Regions from separate parts of the Pseudomonas sp. REB1044 genome, predicted to be linked through region 1. Evidence: riboswitches for the same ligand, from Rfam matches in the RefSeq annotation. Region 1 holds a riboswitch; the other holds the start of a gene.
What was found. Region 1 has a riboswitch for cobalamin ahead of cobO (cob(I)yrinic acid a,c-diamide adenosyltransferase). Riboswitches for the same ligand answer to the same signal wherever they lie in the genome.

Region 1 (7,423 bases):
CATGAACGCTTCGTCCACCACCAGCCAACCGCCGCGCCGGGCCAGACGCGCATGCCAGTCGAGCAACTGCTCGCGCGACACACAGCGTCCGGTCGGGTTGTTGGGGTTGACCAGCACCAGCACATCGAGGCTGTCCAGGGCGTCCTCGACCTGGGTTTCGTCGAGCTCCAGCAGGCGATGTCCGGCCTGGCGCCAAGCCTGCGGATGCTCGGCGTAACAGGGCCAGAGCACGCCGACCCGACCTCGCGGGCGCAGTTGCGGCAGCGCCTGGATCGCTGCCTGCGAACCGGCCACGGCAAGCAGTTGCGCCACGCCGTAGTAGCTGCGCGCCGCCTGCTCCAAGCCGTCCTCGACTTCAGGCAGCCGCGCCCAGGCCTGCGCCGGTACTTCAGGAATGGGGAATGACCATGGCGCGATGCCGCTGGACAGGTCGAGCCAGTCCTGACGCGCAATGCCGTATTCGCGCACCGCGCGCAACAAACGTCCACCGTGTTCAAGCATACAGCCAGGCTCCCAGGCAGATCACCAGCAACCACAGCCAGACACCGCGCTGCACCAAGCTCCAGCCACGCTCGATGGCGTCGGCGTCGGCCGCCAGCCCTTCACCCAGCCGCGCACGGTCGTGCAGCTCGCCGTGATACACCGCCGGGCCACCCAGCTCGACATCCAGGGCGCCGGCGCCGGCGGCCATCACCGGGCCAGCATTGGGGCTGTCCCAGTGCGGCGCCTGGTTGCGCCAGCAGCGCAGCGCCAGACGGGTCTTGCCGAGCAGCGCGTAGGTCAGCGCCACCAAACGAGCGGGCACATAGTTCAGGGCATCGTCGATGCGCGCCGCCGCCCAGCCAAAGCGCTCGAAGCGCGCCGTGCGGTAGCCCCACATGGCATCCAGGGTATTGCTCAGGCGATACAGCACCACACCGGGCGCACCGGCCACGACAAACCAGAACAGCGCGGCGAACACCGCGTCACTGCCATTTTCCAGCACCGATTCGGTGGCGGCGCGGGCCACGGCGGGAGCATCCAGCTCGGCGGTTTCCCGGCTGACCAGGTAGCCCACGCGCCGCCGCGCTTCGTCCAGGTCACCCTGGCGCAGGGCCTGGGCCACTGGCAGCACGTGCTCGCCCAGGCTGCGCATGCCCAGCGCGCAGTACAATGCCAAGGCTTCCACCAACCAGCCGATGACCGGCAGCCAGGACAGGATCAGCGCCAGCAGGGTCAGCGGCACCACCGCCAGGAACCAGGCGCTGACCCCATGGCTGCGCCACCCTCGTCCGCCGGCGTTCAGGCGCTGCTCCAAACGGGCGGCGAAGTTGCCGAAGGCCACCAATGGATGGCGTCGCTGCGGCTCGCCCAGCAGCGCGTCCAGCGCGACGCCCGCCACGGTCAGCAAGGCGATGCTCATGCCGGCGTCCCCCACTGGTTCTCGTAGAGCATCTCGCTCAGCGGGCGTTCGCGGGCCCAGTCCTCCAGCACCAGCATCGGCGCCTCGTAGAACTGCGCCACCGGGCCCAGGCACAGCACGGCCACCGGCTGGGCACCGGCCGGCATGCCCAGCAGTTCGGCCAGCGCCTGCGGGTCGAACAGCGACACCCAGCCCATGCCCAGCCCCTCGGCGCGTGCAGCCAGCCACAGGTTCTGGATGGCGCAGGCGATGGAGGCCAAGTCCATTTCCGGCAGCGTGCGACGGCCAAAGATGTGCGGCTCGCGCTGATCCATCAAGGCCGCGACCAGCACTTCAGCGCACTCGCCGATGCCCTCGACCTTGAGTTTCATGAAGTCGTCGGAGCGCTCGCCGAGCGCCTCGGCGGTGAGCACTCGCTCCTGCTCCACCAGTGCCTGGATGCGCGCGCGCAGCGTGGGCTGGCTGATGCGGATGAAACGCCACGGCTGCATCAGACCGACACTGGGTGCCTGATGCGCGGCCGCCAGCAGCCGGGCGAGCAGCGTCGGCGCCACCTCGCCGCCGATGAAGTGACGCATGTCGCGACGCTCGCCAATGACGCGATAGACCGCCGCGCGCTCGGCCGCACTGAAGGCATGTGGGTTCATGGTCGCAACAGCGCCGCCGCCGCCTCTGGATTGGAAGGAAAATAGAAGTGCACGTAAGAGGCCGTCAGCCGGCCCTGTCGATAGACTGCTTCGTTGCCGCGTCCGCCGTTGGGACTCTGGCCCCGGGCGATGGGAACCAGGTCGGTGCTGGTCAGCGAGTGATGGTAGGTGTGGCCACGCAGCGCACCCTCGGGCAACTCGACTGTCTGCAGCGCCAGTGCGGCCAGACGCTTCTGCATCACCGCTTCGCCGGGCAGCAGGCCGAGCAGCTCGACGCGCTCGCCGGACACGTCGGTCAAGGCCTGGAGTAGATAAAGCATGCCACCACATTCGGCGAGCAACGGCTTGCCCTGCGCATGATGGGCACGGATCGCCTGGCACATCGGCGTGTTGGCCGCCAGGGCAAGGTGATGGAGCTCGGGGTAGCCACCCGGCAGATACAGACTGTCGACCACCGGCAACTGGCTATCATGCAGCGGCGAAAAGAACACCAGTTCGGCGCCCTGGTCGCGCAGTAAATCAAGGTTGGCGCCATAGAGGAAGGCGAAAGCCTCGTCGCGGGCCACGCCGATGCGCACGCCGGCCAAGCTGGCCTGCCGCCGCTGGGCTGGCGGTTTGACGAAACTCACCGGTGGCGGCAGGGCTGCATCGCAACTGGCGCCCAACGCCTCGGCAGCGGCATCCAGGCGTGCGTCCAGGTCGTTCAGCTCGCTGGCCTGGACCAGCCCCAGATGACGGCTGGGCAGCTCGATGCCGCGCTCGCGGGAAAGCCCACCGTACCAACGCAGGCCTTCGGTCAGGCTGCCTTCGAGCAGTTGCGCGTGGCGCAGGCTGCCTACGCGGTTGGCCAACACGCCGGCAAACGGCAGGTCGGGCTGATAGCGCGCCAGACCCAAGGCCAGGGCGCCAAAGGTCTGGGCCATGGCAGTGCCGTCGATCACCGCCAGCACCGGCACGCCGAAATGCCGCGCCAGATCGGCGCTCGAGGGCGTGCCGTCGAACAGGCCCATCACACCTTCGATCAGGATCAGGTCGGCATCGGCAGCCGCCTCCCACAACAGGCGACGGCTTTCGGCCTCGCCGATCATCCACATGTCCAACTGGTACACCGGCGCGCCGCTGGCCCGCTCGTGGATCATAGGATCAAGAAAGTCAGGCCCGCACTTGAACACTCGAACCCGGCGTCCAAGGTTGCGATGCAGACGCGCCAGGGCGGCGGTGACGGTGGTCTTGCCCTGGCCGGAGGCAGGGGCTGCGATCAGCACCGCCGGGCATTGCCGAGTGCCTGAGGTCACAGCTCGACGCCCTTTTGCGCGCGGATTCCGGCCTGGAAGGCGTGCTTGAGCATACCCATCTCGGTGACGGTATCGGCCAGTTCGATCATTTCCGGCTTGGCGCCGCGGCCGGTGACGATGACATGCTGCATCGGTGGCCGTGCCTGGATATCGGACAGGACCTGATCCAGCTCCAGATAGCCGTGCTTGAGGGCGATGTTGAGTTCATCGAGCACCACGAACTGCACGCCAGGGTCTTGCAGCAGCGCGCGTGACACCTCCCAGGCGGCTTCGGCGGCAGCGATGTCACGCTGACGGTCTTGGGTTTCCCAAGTGAAGCCCTCACCCATCACGTGATAACGCACCTGCTCGGGGAACCGCCGGAAGAACAGCTCTTCGCCGGTGCTGTTACGGCCCTTAATGAACTGCACAACACCGCACTGCATGCCGTGGCCCATGGCACGGGCGAGCATGCCGAACGCCGAACTGCTCTTGCCCTTGCCGTTGCCGGTGAGCACCAGCAGCAGGCCGCATTCGTTGGGGGAGTTGGCGATGCGTTCGTCGATCACCGCCTTCTTGCGCTGCATGCGCGCCAGGTGGCGTTCGTCGCGTTCGGGGATTCGCTCATGTGGGTACTCCGCAAGCTGTCGACGCGCCGGTCGGGCACTCGCGGGTGGGCACCAGGCAGCGACAGGTAATCAAGGCAGGCAGGCGCAGACGGGAGCACGCAATGGCCGCGGACAGACCACGGGACCGCGCGCATCACCCTCCGTGATGCCGTTGGCAGTGACAGGCCGGTCTCCGGGCTCATGAGTTGGGCTCTGGCCCGAAACCGCGCGCCTTCCCGGACTCTGCCCAGTGGCCATGCGCGGCCTTGACTCACCTACCGTTGCGGGGGCAGCGCCGGACTCGCGCCCTGCGGCGCCCACCGGCTTCCCAGTTTCACTCTGCCGGAGGCTGTCCGCAGAGCACCTGAAACACGCGGCGAAGGTTAGAGGGTTGCACCGGGAGCGTCAATTGAACACGGATGGCGAACGACTCTTCAGGGCGCTTGTCTGAAGAACAAGGAAGTGATATCACATAGCCATCAATCGGCTGAACGCGATCATAAATAAAAGGAGAACGCGTCATGCAAGGCTTGATCATCCACAACCCGCACCTGGAGTTCCTGCGACCGGTATTCGAGCGCTGGGTCGAATGCATCGACCGCTTCAATCAGATCCACGGTGAAAGCGACGCCCCCTACTGGCATGGCGCCCAGGCCAATGCCGGCCTGCTGGCCGCTGCCGCCTGGCAGGCCGAGCGTGTCACGCTGCAGCAGTATCAGGGCAAGAAACAACGTGACGAAGGTGACCGCGAGGGACGTTGCGACCTGTGCATCGCCGATGCCGAACAATCCCTGCATTTGATTACCGCGCAGCGTTGGCCAAAGATCGCCCGACTGGACCTCGCCACCGCCCTGCAAGAAACCGCCGCACTGGCGCGCCTGTCGGTCTACCCCAGCCAGTTCAAGGCGGGGGCTCTGTTCATCAGTCCGTGGAAGGCCGGCCAGCATGCCAGCCCGGAAGAGTTGCAGGACATGGTCGACGACCTGAGCAAGCACACGGCCTGCGCCATCGCCTGGTACTTCCCTTACGCTTATCGCAAGCTGCACAACGAAGCAGGGCAGTATCACCCGGGTGTGGCGGTGTTGATCAAGCAGGCGTGAAGCACTAGGGGCCGGTCAGCGGCCCCACGTCCGCCCGCTAGGGATTCTGTGCCAGATGGCCCGAGGGATTGAGCACTCGTTTGGCCTGCAGGTAGGCCCTGGACCAGTAGCTGTTGGACAGGTAGTCCAGGCGCACGGTGCCACCGCTGGACGGCGCATGCACGAACCGCCCCTCGCCCACATAGATGCCGGCATGGCTCACCCGGGAACCGCCCGCGGTGGCGAAGAACACCAGATCGCCCGACTGCAGCGCGTTGATGTTCACAGTCGGCGCGCGCATGACGATCATCTCGCGGGTCGAACGCGGCAGGCTGATGTTTGCCGCATCGCGATACACATAGCCGATCAGACCACTGCAATCGAAGCCCGAGTCCGGGGTATTGCCGCCCCAGCGGTAGGGTGTGCCCACCAGACCGATGGCACGGATCAGCACATCGTCGGCCACAGGCGAAGAGGACGGTTGATCGACGAAGACCACCGGCGGCTTGACGGCGGGTGGCGGAGTGGGAGCACGGCTGGAACAGGCGGCGAGCAGAGCCACCATCGAGAGGAATGCGAAGCGCGTCATGATCGCCATGGGTCAGAACCTGTCTGAAACCGATCGGCCGCAGCCGATGAAAGAGTTGAGAATTTAGATTAGACGCTATTCGTAAATGCGCACGGCGACTCGCTTTTCAGCCAGTCGCCGTGTTGAGAGTACAGCAAAATGCTATTAGTTTCGTGACAACGTGGTGGTCGGTGCCATGGCCAAGGCGCGCTTGGCTTCGAGGAAGGTTTTGCTCCAGTAGCGATCACCGAGGCTGTCGATGCGCACGCCACCGCTGCGGCGGCTGCTGGAGTGGATGAACTGGTTGTCGCCCAGGTAGATGCCAGCGTGGCTGACACGGCCACGGCCATTGGTGCTGAAGAACAGCAGGTCGCCTGGCTTGAGCTTGTTGCGCGCCACTTTAGGGGCGTCAACGTTGATCATCTCGCGGGTGGAGCGCGGCAGGTTCATGCCCGCCTCTTCGCGGAACAGGTAGCCGATGAAGCCGCTGCAATCGAAACCGGACTGCTCCGAAGTGCCACCGAAGCGATAGCGGGTGCCGATCAGCGCCATGCCACGCTCGAGAATGCTGTCAGCCAGCACCGGGAGCTCGTAGGGTTTGCTATTGCGGGAAAAGGCCTGGAGGTCTTCTTCGGTGGCCAGGTCTTCCTCGTCGAACACCGACGAGTGCGAAGCCTTGGCTTTGGCCGCGCTCTGCGCGGTCACCGAGGGGCGATCCTGGGGCTGGGAAACTGGGCCTTGGGCCGCGCAGCCAAAAAGCAGGGTCACGAGTGCGAGGGGCACGAGGGGTGCGAAGCGCTTCAGCATGGGCACGACCGTGTCTGGAATCCGTTGGAAGGGGGAAACTATGCCTTCTATCGGAATCATTTGCAAATTTTATCGAAGAAAATGTGACTTCTGTGTTCTAAGGCGTCGGCGACCTCTAGAACTACCAGCCAAGCGTCTCTTTAAGGAAGGGGATGGTCAGCTTGCGCTGGGCCTGCAAGGAGGCCTGATCGAGACGTTCGAGCAGATCGAACAACGCACTCATGCTGCGCGTGCCACGGGTCAGAATGAAGTGTCCGACTTCGTCAGTCAGGTGCAGACCGCGCCGCGAGGCACGCAATTGCAGAGCGCGCAGCTTGTCTTCGTCGGACAAGGCGCGCATCTGGAACACCAGCGCCAAGGTGAGTCGCGATTTGAGATCGGCCAGTTTGATCGGCAGCTCGCGCGGCGAACTGGAAGCCGCCAGCAAAAGACGCCTGCCGCTGTCGCGCAAGCGATTGAACAGGTGGAACATCGCCTCTTCCCAATCGGCCTTGCCGGCGATCACATGCAGGTCGTCGATGCACACCAACTCGTACTGCTCCAGGTGATCGAGCAACTCCACGCCACGCTCGAGCAATTGCGCCAGCGGCAGGTACACCGCCGGCTCGCCGAGTTGCTGGAAGCGGTGAGTGGCAGCCTGCAAAAGGTGCGTGCGCCCTGCCCCCTGCTTGCCCCACAGATAGATGAGACTCTCGGTCCAGCCGGCGTCCGCTTCGCACAGCCGCTCGACATAGCCCAATGCTGCGGCATTGGCGCCCGGATAATAGTTGATGAAGGTGGCGTCATCGCGCAGGCGCACACCCAGGGGCAACTGGATCGGTTTCATGCTGGCTGGCGGTCGCGAGGACCAAAGGGGACCTTTGGTGAAAGTGTGCAAAGTCTATACCTGGCGGACGGGCGGCACAATCGGGCAAGGAAATAGAGCCTGCCAAATCAGAGACTTGGCTGGGTTTTGGTCCCAGTAGCGGTTTTAGCCTTATCGCGACGGTCTTTGAATCCGCCACGGCCAAGCGCTCACGCAATAAGCAGGCCGACATT
Region 2 (7,423 bases), 1.1 Mb from region 1:
GCACGGGCAGATCCGGTGACACGGCAAACGCAGCGACGGACTGTTCGTCGTCTTGCAAGCCAGCGATGCGCAGCTTGTCCTTGAACACGTGGGTGAGGTAATAGGCCGCGGCGATCTGGCTGATGAGCGCGACATCGGCTTCGCCCTTGGCCACCGACTCCATCATGGTCAGCGCGTTGTCGCTCTCGATGACCCTGGCCGCAGGGTAGCGTTGCAGCAGCGCCACGTGCGGGGAGGCGCCGCGCACCAGGGCGATGCGCTGATCGTCCAAGCGCTGTGTCAGCGGTGCGTTGCGGCGTACCACGCGCACCGTCGGGCTGACCAGATAAGGGCGGGTGAAGCGCACCCGCGAGGCACGTTCGCGACTGTAGTCGAGCGCACCGGCCATGTGGGCGGCACCCCTTGCCACCTCGTCGACCATGGCCGCCACCGAATCGCGCTCGACGATTTCGAAGCGCAGCCCGGTGCGCAGGCTGATCTGCTTGAGCACTTCCAGGGTGATGCCGGTTGGTTGCTGTTGGCTGTCATTGAAGGTCAGGGGTGCCAGGCTGGGATTGACCAGCACCTGCAGTGTCGGCGCCGTGACCAGCCACTGTTGCTCCTCGGCAGTGAGCGTGGCCAGACGACGTTGCAGTAGCAGGCTGGTGTTGCCGCTGGACCAGCGGCGCAGGATGCTCAGGCGTTCGCTGTCGGTGATGCGCTCCAGTGCCTGATCGACCAGCTTCAGCAGCCTGACGTTGTGCTGGTCCAACGCGAAGGCGAAGCTGCCGGCAGGCGTCGGCACGAAGTGATCGATGCGCACCAGACCTTGGTAGGCGCGGCCGATGGCGTAGTCCGAGCTGATCGCATCGCCGATATAGGCGTCGGCACTGCCCAGCGCCACGGCGCTCAGGCCGGCCTGGGTCGAGCGGTAGAGCTGTAGTCGGGCCTGGGGGTAAAGCGCACGCACCGTGCTGGCAGGCACATAGTGATCGACCATGGCCAAGGTCATTCCGGCCAGGCTTTGATCGTCGAGTTGAGGGCGGTCCTGGCGGGTCACGATCACCGGCAGATCGTCGGCGTAGGGGTGGCTCAGTGCCAGTTGGCCATCTTCCGCCTCGAAGCCGTTGGAGCTGCCGAGCAGGTCAATCTGGCCGCGCCGTAGTGCATCGATGGCCTCTGTACGGCTAGCGAAGCGCCGCACCGTGATCGCAATGCCCAACTGCTCGCCGATCAGACCGGCATAGTCGGCGCTCAGGCCTTCGTAGTCCTGCGGGCTGATGTTGATTTCAAACGGTGGATAGTCGGGCTGGGAGCTACCCAGCACCAGCACCTTGCGCTCATCGAGCCATTGCCGATCGTCCTGACTCAATACCAGCGCTGGGCTGGCACTGAGCGAGCGGGCCAGCAGTTGACGCGGCTGGCTGTCCGCCACGGCGGCTGCCGACACTGTGAGCGTCAGTATCAGCAACAGTCTGCGCAGCCAGGGCGTCATGGGCGCGGGCTCAGGTGATGTTGTTGCGTTTGGCCAGATCGACCATTTCCACCAGCGACTCGGTCTTGAGCTTATCGCCGATGCGGCCACGGTAGGTGCTGATGGTCTTGGCACTGAGGTTCATGGCGGTGCCGATGTACTTGTTGTTCTCCCCGCGTGAAAGCCGGCGCAGCACTTCCATCTCGCGGTTCGACAGACTGTTCAGGCGCACCGTCTCCGACTCAAGTGTGTTGCTGTTGACCGACATCTGCGGAAACGTCGAATAACCCTTGACCAAGGCCTTGAGCGCGAACAGCAGGGCGTCGAGGTCTTCGTCTTTGTTGACGAAGGCCGCGATGCCGGCATCCAGGCAGCGGCGTACGTACAGCTCGGAAGATTGCCCGGTCAGGACCATGATCTTCGGCGCCGGCTCCAGCATCTGCAGGCGCTTGATCACCTCCATGCCGTCCAGCCCCGGCAGACCGATATCGAGGATCACCACCTTGGGTGAGAGCTGACGCGCCATTTGCACGGCCTCGATCCCGTTTCCGGATTCGCCGACCACCTCGAAGCGTTCGCGCTCGAGCAGAATGCGCACGGCCAGGCGGACGGTTGGGTGATCATCGACCATCAGTACGGTGGTCATGGGCAAGCTCCTGTAAGAATTTATGTTCGTTCCTGGCATTACCCAGGAATGCGTCTGTAGGGCCAATCTGGCTGCGCGCACGATACGTCCATCAGAACGCTTTGATAATGGCGAGTATAGGCGTGTGGAAAAAGCCGCCACAGGATGTAGATATTCCCTACAAAAGCGGCTGAGGATGTGGGATTGAGATGACGCTCGCGGCGAGCGCTATCGCGAGCGTGTAGGACGCGGCCTAGACAGGGAAGGCGCCCGGTCAACTGAGCGGCCGGTAGAGGTGGGCGTGGCCTGCCCGGTAGAGCGCCGATTCAGAGAACGGTGCATCGCCCAGGACATGGCCGACCAGAATCAGCGCGGTACGCCGAAAACCCTTCGCTGCCACACCCTCGACAATATCGGCGAGTGTGCCGCGCACCCAGTCCTGATCCGGCCAAGTGGCCCGGTGGACCACGGCAACCGGGCAATCGGCGCCGTAATACGGCAGCAGTTCGGCGACGATCTTCGGCAGGTGACGCACTCCCAGGTGGATCGCCAGCGTGCTGCGATGGCGTGCCAGGTCAGCCAACTGCTCGCCAGCGGGCATGGGCGAGGCATCGGCGTAACGGGTGAGGATTACCGTCTGCGCCACATCCGGCAGCGTCAGCTCGCAGCCGAGCAAGGCGGCGCTGGCGGCCGTGGCGGTGACGCCCGGGATGATCTGGTAGTCGATCCCCAGTTCGCGCAGATGGCGTATCTGCTCACCGATCGCCCCATATAGGCTCGGGTCGCCACTGTGCACGCGAGCCACGTCCAGGCCTTGCTGGTGGGCATCGTGCATGGCGTCGACGATCTGCTGCAGATGCAGTTCGGCGCTATTGAGTACGGTGCGAGCGCTATGGCCCTCGAGCACCGCTGCCGGTACCAGGGATCCCGCGTAGATGATCACCGGACATTGGCGGATCAGGCGCTGGCCCTTGACCGTGATCAGCTCGGGATCGCCGGGGCCGGCCCCGATGAAGTAGACCGTCATGAGACTTCCTTGGGTAGGAGAAGCAGTGCTAGCCGTTGCAGGCAATTGCCAGGGTAGCGTTAGCGAACACTTGGCGGGAAATGCGCAGGCGCGGCTGATCCCCCTGACCGCCGGCCAGTGCCAGTGCCGCGCTTTCGGCGACGCCCCAGCAGCCCGTGGTTTTGTGGGATATTTCTGAGCGGTGGCTGAGCTGGTTCAGGAAGGGCCGCAGTTGTTGCGCGTCGTAGCACACCAGAGGCAGGGCCAGGCGCCGTGACAGCGCGCTCAGACCCGGCTCATCGGCCTTCAACGCAATACTGGCGATTCCGCGCACGGCCGTGATGGCCAGGCCGTGGGCCGCGAGGCTGCGCCGTAGCAGGTGCTCCAGCACCTCGACAGAGCACCCTCGGCGGCAACCGAAGCCTGCGTACAGCGCGCTCATCAGGCCTGAGCGGAACGACGGTAGAGCCAGGCGCTGAGCAGGCCCAACGCAATCCAGAACGCCGCGTTGGTCAACCAGGAGGCCACTTTGAATTGCGCTTCGAGTGCTTCGGGCGCCAGGCTCTCGTGTACCTCGGGCTGAGGGGCACCGATCAGGTGGGGAACGACCAGCAGCGCGGCGCCCAGTACCTTGACCAACCAATGCCGGGCAAACACCAACAGGGCCAGGCCCACGGCTGTGGCCGCTGCGGTGCCGATCCACCAGGTCTGGCGCTGGCCCAGGTCGGCAGCGGCCGTGCCCGGCAGCTCCGGCGGCAGGCCCAGCGTCGGTGCCAGGCAGAACACTGCGAAGCCGCCCAGGCCCCACAGGGCACCCGTGCTGACGCGTCCCGGCTCGCGCAGGCTGTACAACGCGGCGAGGATCAAGGCGAACCCGACCGCCACCACCAGGTTGCCGCCGGTGGTCGATAACACACGCTGCCAGCCATCTTCCGGAGACCAGGCTTCGCTGTCGTGCTCATGGGCAGCCACGGCTTGGCCTGCAGCGTGCTCATGCTGTTCGGCCGGGGCTGCGCTTTCGTAGGTTTCGGCCTGAAGAATCAACGGGGCCACCCAGAAGCTCTGTAGCAGGGTCAGCAGCAGGGCAGCGAGCAGGCCACTGAAGCCTGCGGTGCGGGCAATACGCGTAATCATCGCTGGACCCTCAATGGCAAGGGAAGGCGGCGCTGTGGCGGGTGTCGTGGGCCGCGTTATGCACGGCCTCCAGGTGTGAGAACCCGGCGAAGTAGACCAGGCACAGGCCCAGCAGACTGGCACCGATGGCGACCACCAGGCGTTGGCTGAGACTGACGGGCGTGGCAATGCTGTGTTTGGCGCTGGTGACGGACATGACGCATTCCTCTGCTTTTTTCATGGCGACAGCAAGCGCGGCGAGCCCGGAGCGACAACGTCCAGGAATCGGCAACAGCGCCCGCCCACCGCGGGGTGTGATGACTGAGCGTCGGGCCGGTCTCCGGGCTGGCGAGCAGAAGCAAGGCCTCCAACAGCAGCGTCACCTTCCCATGCCTTGGACACAGTGGATCAGACGCTCGCTCGCTTACCGTTGCGGGGGCAGCACCGGACTGATCGAACCCTGGAATGGGCCTCGACGCACCGGTTTCCCGTTTCACCCCTGCAAGGGGCACCCGACGTAAGGGTGTAAGCAGATCACGGTCATGCGCGCGCCGTCAATTCTTGTTACCAAATACCCTCGCCATGGACGGGCTTTGTGCACAGGCGTCGCACTTTTTTACATTTGCAGGCTCTATGCAGGGCCTGGCTGCGCCGATTCCCGGCTTGGCCGCTGACCCGGACCACGGTGCCGATGCCTGTTCCTGCTCTTCGTCATGGCGCTCGCCTGTTGCTGGTGGGCACGTTGATCACCCTGTGCGCGTGTACTCGCCAGGAGGGTCAGGATGTCTTCACCCAGTTGGGCAATGGCCATCCCAGCGAACTGTTCCAGACCAGCGTCGACCGCATGGCGACCCTGTCGATGCGCGACAACCTGCAGAGCCTCTATCTGCTGATGAACAAGCTGTACCTGCGCAACCCCAACCAGTGGCGTCAGTCCGGCTACCTGGACGCTGCCACCGCCGAGCGGCAGATCCGCCAAGCCATCGAGCAGCGCCAGCCGCTGGCGCAACTGGGCCAACGCCGTGACCTGGCGGCCCTGAGCTATGCCTTGAGCCCCGAGTTTCGCGGTGACCGGGTGGGCGCCTTCATCTATGCCATCGGCAGCATGCTGGTGACCGCCCATGGCGGGCGCACCGAGTTCTACATGACCGACGCCATCGATCCATTGTTCGTCAACAACGCCGCGCGCAACATCGAGAAGGCTACCTGGATGCTCAGCCAACGCCAGGACGCCAACGGCGTGCTGCTGTTGTTCTCCAACGAGATTTCCGAGGAGGGCAGCAACCTGAGTTTCGCCGTGGAGTTCGGCAAGATCGTCGCGCGCCTGGACCTGCTGGCGCAGATGCTCGACGAGCGCTATCGGCGCATTGGCCTGAACTACGCCCAAAGCCTGTTGCTGATGAACTTCCTGCCCGTGCAATGAGCCGCCGGCGGCCCTACAGCAAAGCTTCGATGGCGCGCCGATAGCGCTGGCCCGCCAGGCTCATGCTGTTATTGTGGGTCGCGCCGGGCACCAGCAGCAGAGCCTTGGGCTCCTGGGCGGCGTCGAACAGGGCCTGGCTGAAGCGCGGCGGCACGTAGCGATCGTCCAGGCCATGCACCAGCAGCACGGGCAGGCCGACTTCGCCGATCTTGCCCAGCGAGTCGAACTTCTGCGACAGCAACCAGCGCACCGGCAGGCTGGTATTGGCCACGGCAGCGGCGACGTCGCCAAGTGTCGTAAAGGTCGATTCCAGAATGAGGCCGCGTGCGGGCACTGGCGTGCCGTCGCTGCGGGCCTGCCGGGAAAGTTCGGAGGCCAGTTCAACCGCCACGGCGCCACCGAGCGAGTGGCCGAAGATCAAGCGCTTGCCCGGCACCGGCTGCAGTTGGGCAAAGCGGTCCCAGGCGATGCGCGCGTCTTCGTAGACCGTGGTTTCCGACGGCAGGCCGCCCCGGCTCTGGCCGAAGCCGCGGTAGTCCACCGCCAGTACCGAGTAACCCATGGCATGCAGTTGCTGGATGCGGAACAACTGGCCGGTCAGGTTCCAGCGTACGCCATGCAGATAAAGGATCGCCGGTGCATCCGCGCGTTTGGCAGGCCACCACCAGGCATGCAGGCTCTGCCCCTGGGTGAAGCTGCGCGCACGCAAGTCCAGCTCCTGTACGCCAGCCGGCAGGCCATGGAACCAGCTGGCTTGACCGGGTTCGATACGAAACACCAGCTCACGCTCTTTATGTTGCAGCACGGCGCAGCCCGTTGGCAGGCCGATCACCAGCAGGGCCACGGCCAGCCAGGTGAACCAGCGGCGTTTGAGATGAGAGAACAGGGTGGCGGTCATGAATAAGGTCGCAGGACAAGGCACCGAAGCGTTTTAGCAGAACCTCGCTGCTGGCTGTAGGAAATTTTCCCCGAGCGGTTCGGCGACAGGGTTACAAGCTGTGTCGCTCACGGCACAACAGCCAGGCCGGTCCTTGCTCGCAGTGGCGTAGGAGGGTTAGCTTTCTCCGATACTGTCAATGGAACGCTGATCGTGGACTCGATTACCCAAGCTGTATTGGGCGCGGCGCTGCAGGGCACCTTACTCGGCCGTCTGCAGGGGCGCCGTGCGCTGGTCTATGGCGCGGCATTGGCCACTGTGCCGGACCTGGATGTGGTGATCCACTACGCCGATCCGGTGTCGCAGATGACCTATCACCGCGGTTTTTCCCATTCGATCTTCGTCCTCACTGGGGTGGCCTTGCTGCTCGCCTGGCTGGTGGCCTGCATCGGTCGGCGCCGCAGGCCAGACGCAGGCTACCGCTGGCCGCGACTGTTCGTGGCGTTCTGGCTGGTGCTGGTCACTCATCCGCTGCTGGACGCCTTCACGGTCTACGGCACCCAGTTGTTCTGGCCGCTGACACTGACGCCGCTGAGCTGGGCCGCCGTGTTCATCATCGACCCGATCTACACCTTGCCCTTGCTGATGGCCGTGGCTTACGCCTTCTGGCGCGGGCCAGGGCGCAGAGCCCGGGGTTTGATGACGGCGGCGTTGATCTTCAGCACGGCGTACCTGGGTTTTGGACTGGCCGGGCGCATGACCGTCGAACGGCGCTTCGAACAGGCCTTGCAGGCGCAAGGCGTGGCGCCGCGCGAAGTTCGCGCCATGCCGATGGCGTTCAACAACCTGCTCTGGCGAGTCCTGGCCAAGACTGAGGACGACGGCTATTACGAAGGGTGAGCAGTTTGTTCGACCGCGAGCCGCCG

Region 2: another riboswitch for cobalamin. It lies ahead of GKC70_RS11490 (CbtB-domain containing protein); the one in region 1 lies ahead of cobO (cob(I)yrinic acid a,c-diamide adenosyltransferase).

The regions. Positions count from the first base shown of each region.
Region 1 is NZ_CP046139.1:1,420,091-1,427,513, reverse strand. Features, by position in the region: gene cobD (threonine-phosphate decarboxylase CobD) at 1-501, opposite strand, end outside; gene cbiB (adenosylcobinamide-phosphate synthase CbiB) at 494-1,402, opposite strand; gene bluB (5,6-dimethylbenzimidazole synthase) at 1,399-2,049, opposite strand; gene GKC70_RS06670 (cobyrinate a,c-diamide synthase) at 2,046-3,344, opposite strand; gene cobO (cob(I)yrinic acid a,c-diamide adenosyltransferase) at 3,341-3,910, opposite strand; cobalamin riboswitch at 4,098-4,314, opposite strand; gene GKC70_RS06660 (hypothetical protein) at 4,453-5,031, shown strand; gene GKC70_RS06655 (C40 family peptidase) at 5,069-5,608, opposite strand; gene GKC70_RS06650 (C40 family peptidase) at 5,744-6,385, opposite strand; gene hda (DnaA regulatory inactivator Hda) at 6,507-7,211, opposite strand.
Region 2 is NZ_CP046139.1:2,529,757-2,537,179, forward strand. Features, by position in the region: partial or broken gene GKC70_RS11465 (transporter substrate-binding domain-containing protein) at 1-1,474, opposite strand, end outside; gene GKC70_RS11470 (response regulator transcription factor) at 1,485-2,099, opposite strand; gene cobM (precorrin-4 C(11)-methyltransferase) at 2,353-3,105, opposite strand; gene GKC70_RS11480 (cobalamin biosynthesis protein) at 3,134-3,526, opposite strand; gene GKC70_RS11485 (CbtA family protein) at 3,526-4,218, opposite strand; gene GKC70_RS11490 (CbtB-domain containing protein) at 4,229-4,414, opposite strand; cobalamin riboswitch at 4,511-4,728, opposite strand; gene GKC70_RS11495 (hypothetical protein) at 4,889-5,620, shown strand; gene GKC70_RS11500 (alpha/beta hydrolase) at 5,634-6,518, opposite strand; partial or broken gene GKC70_RS11505 (metal-dependent hydrolase) at 6,711-7,423, shown strand, end outside.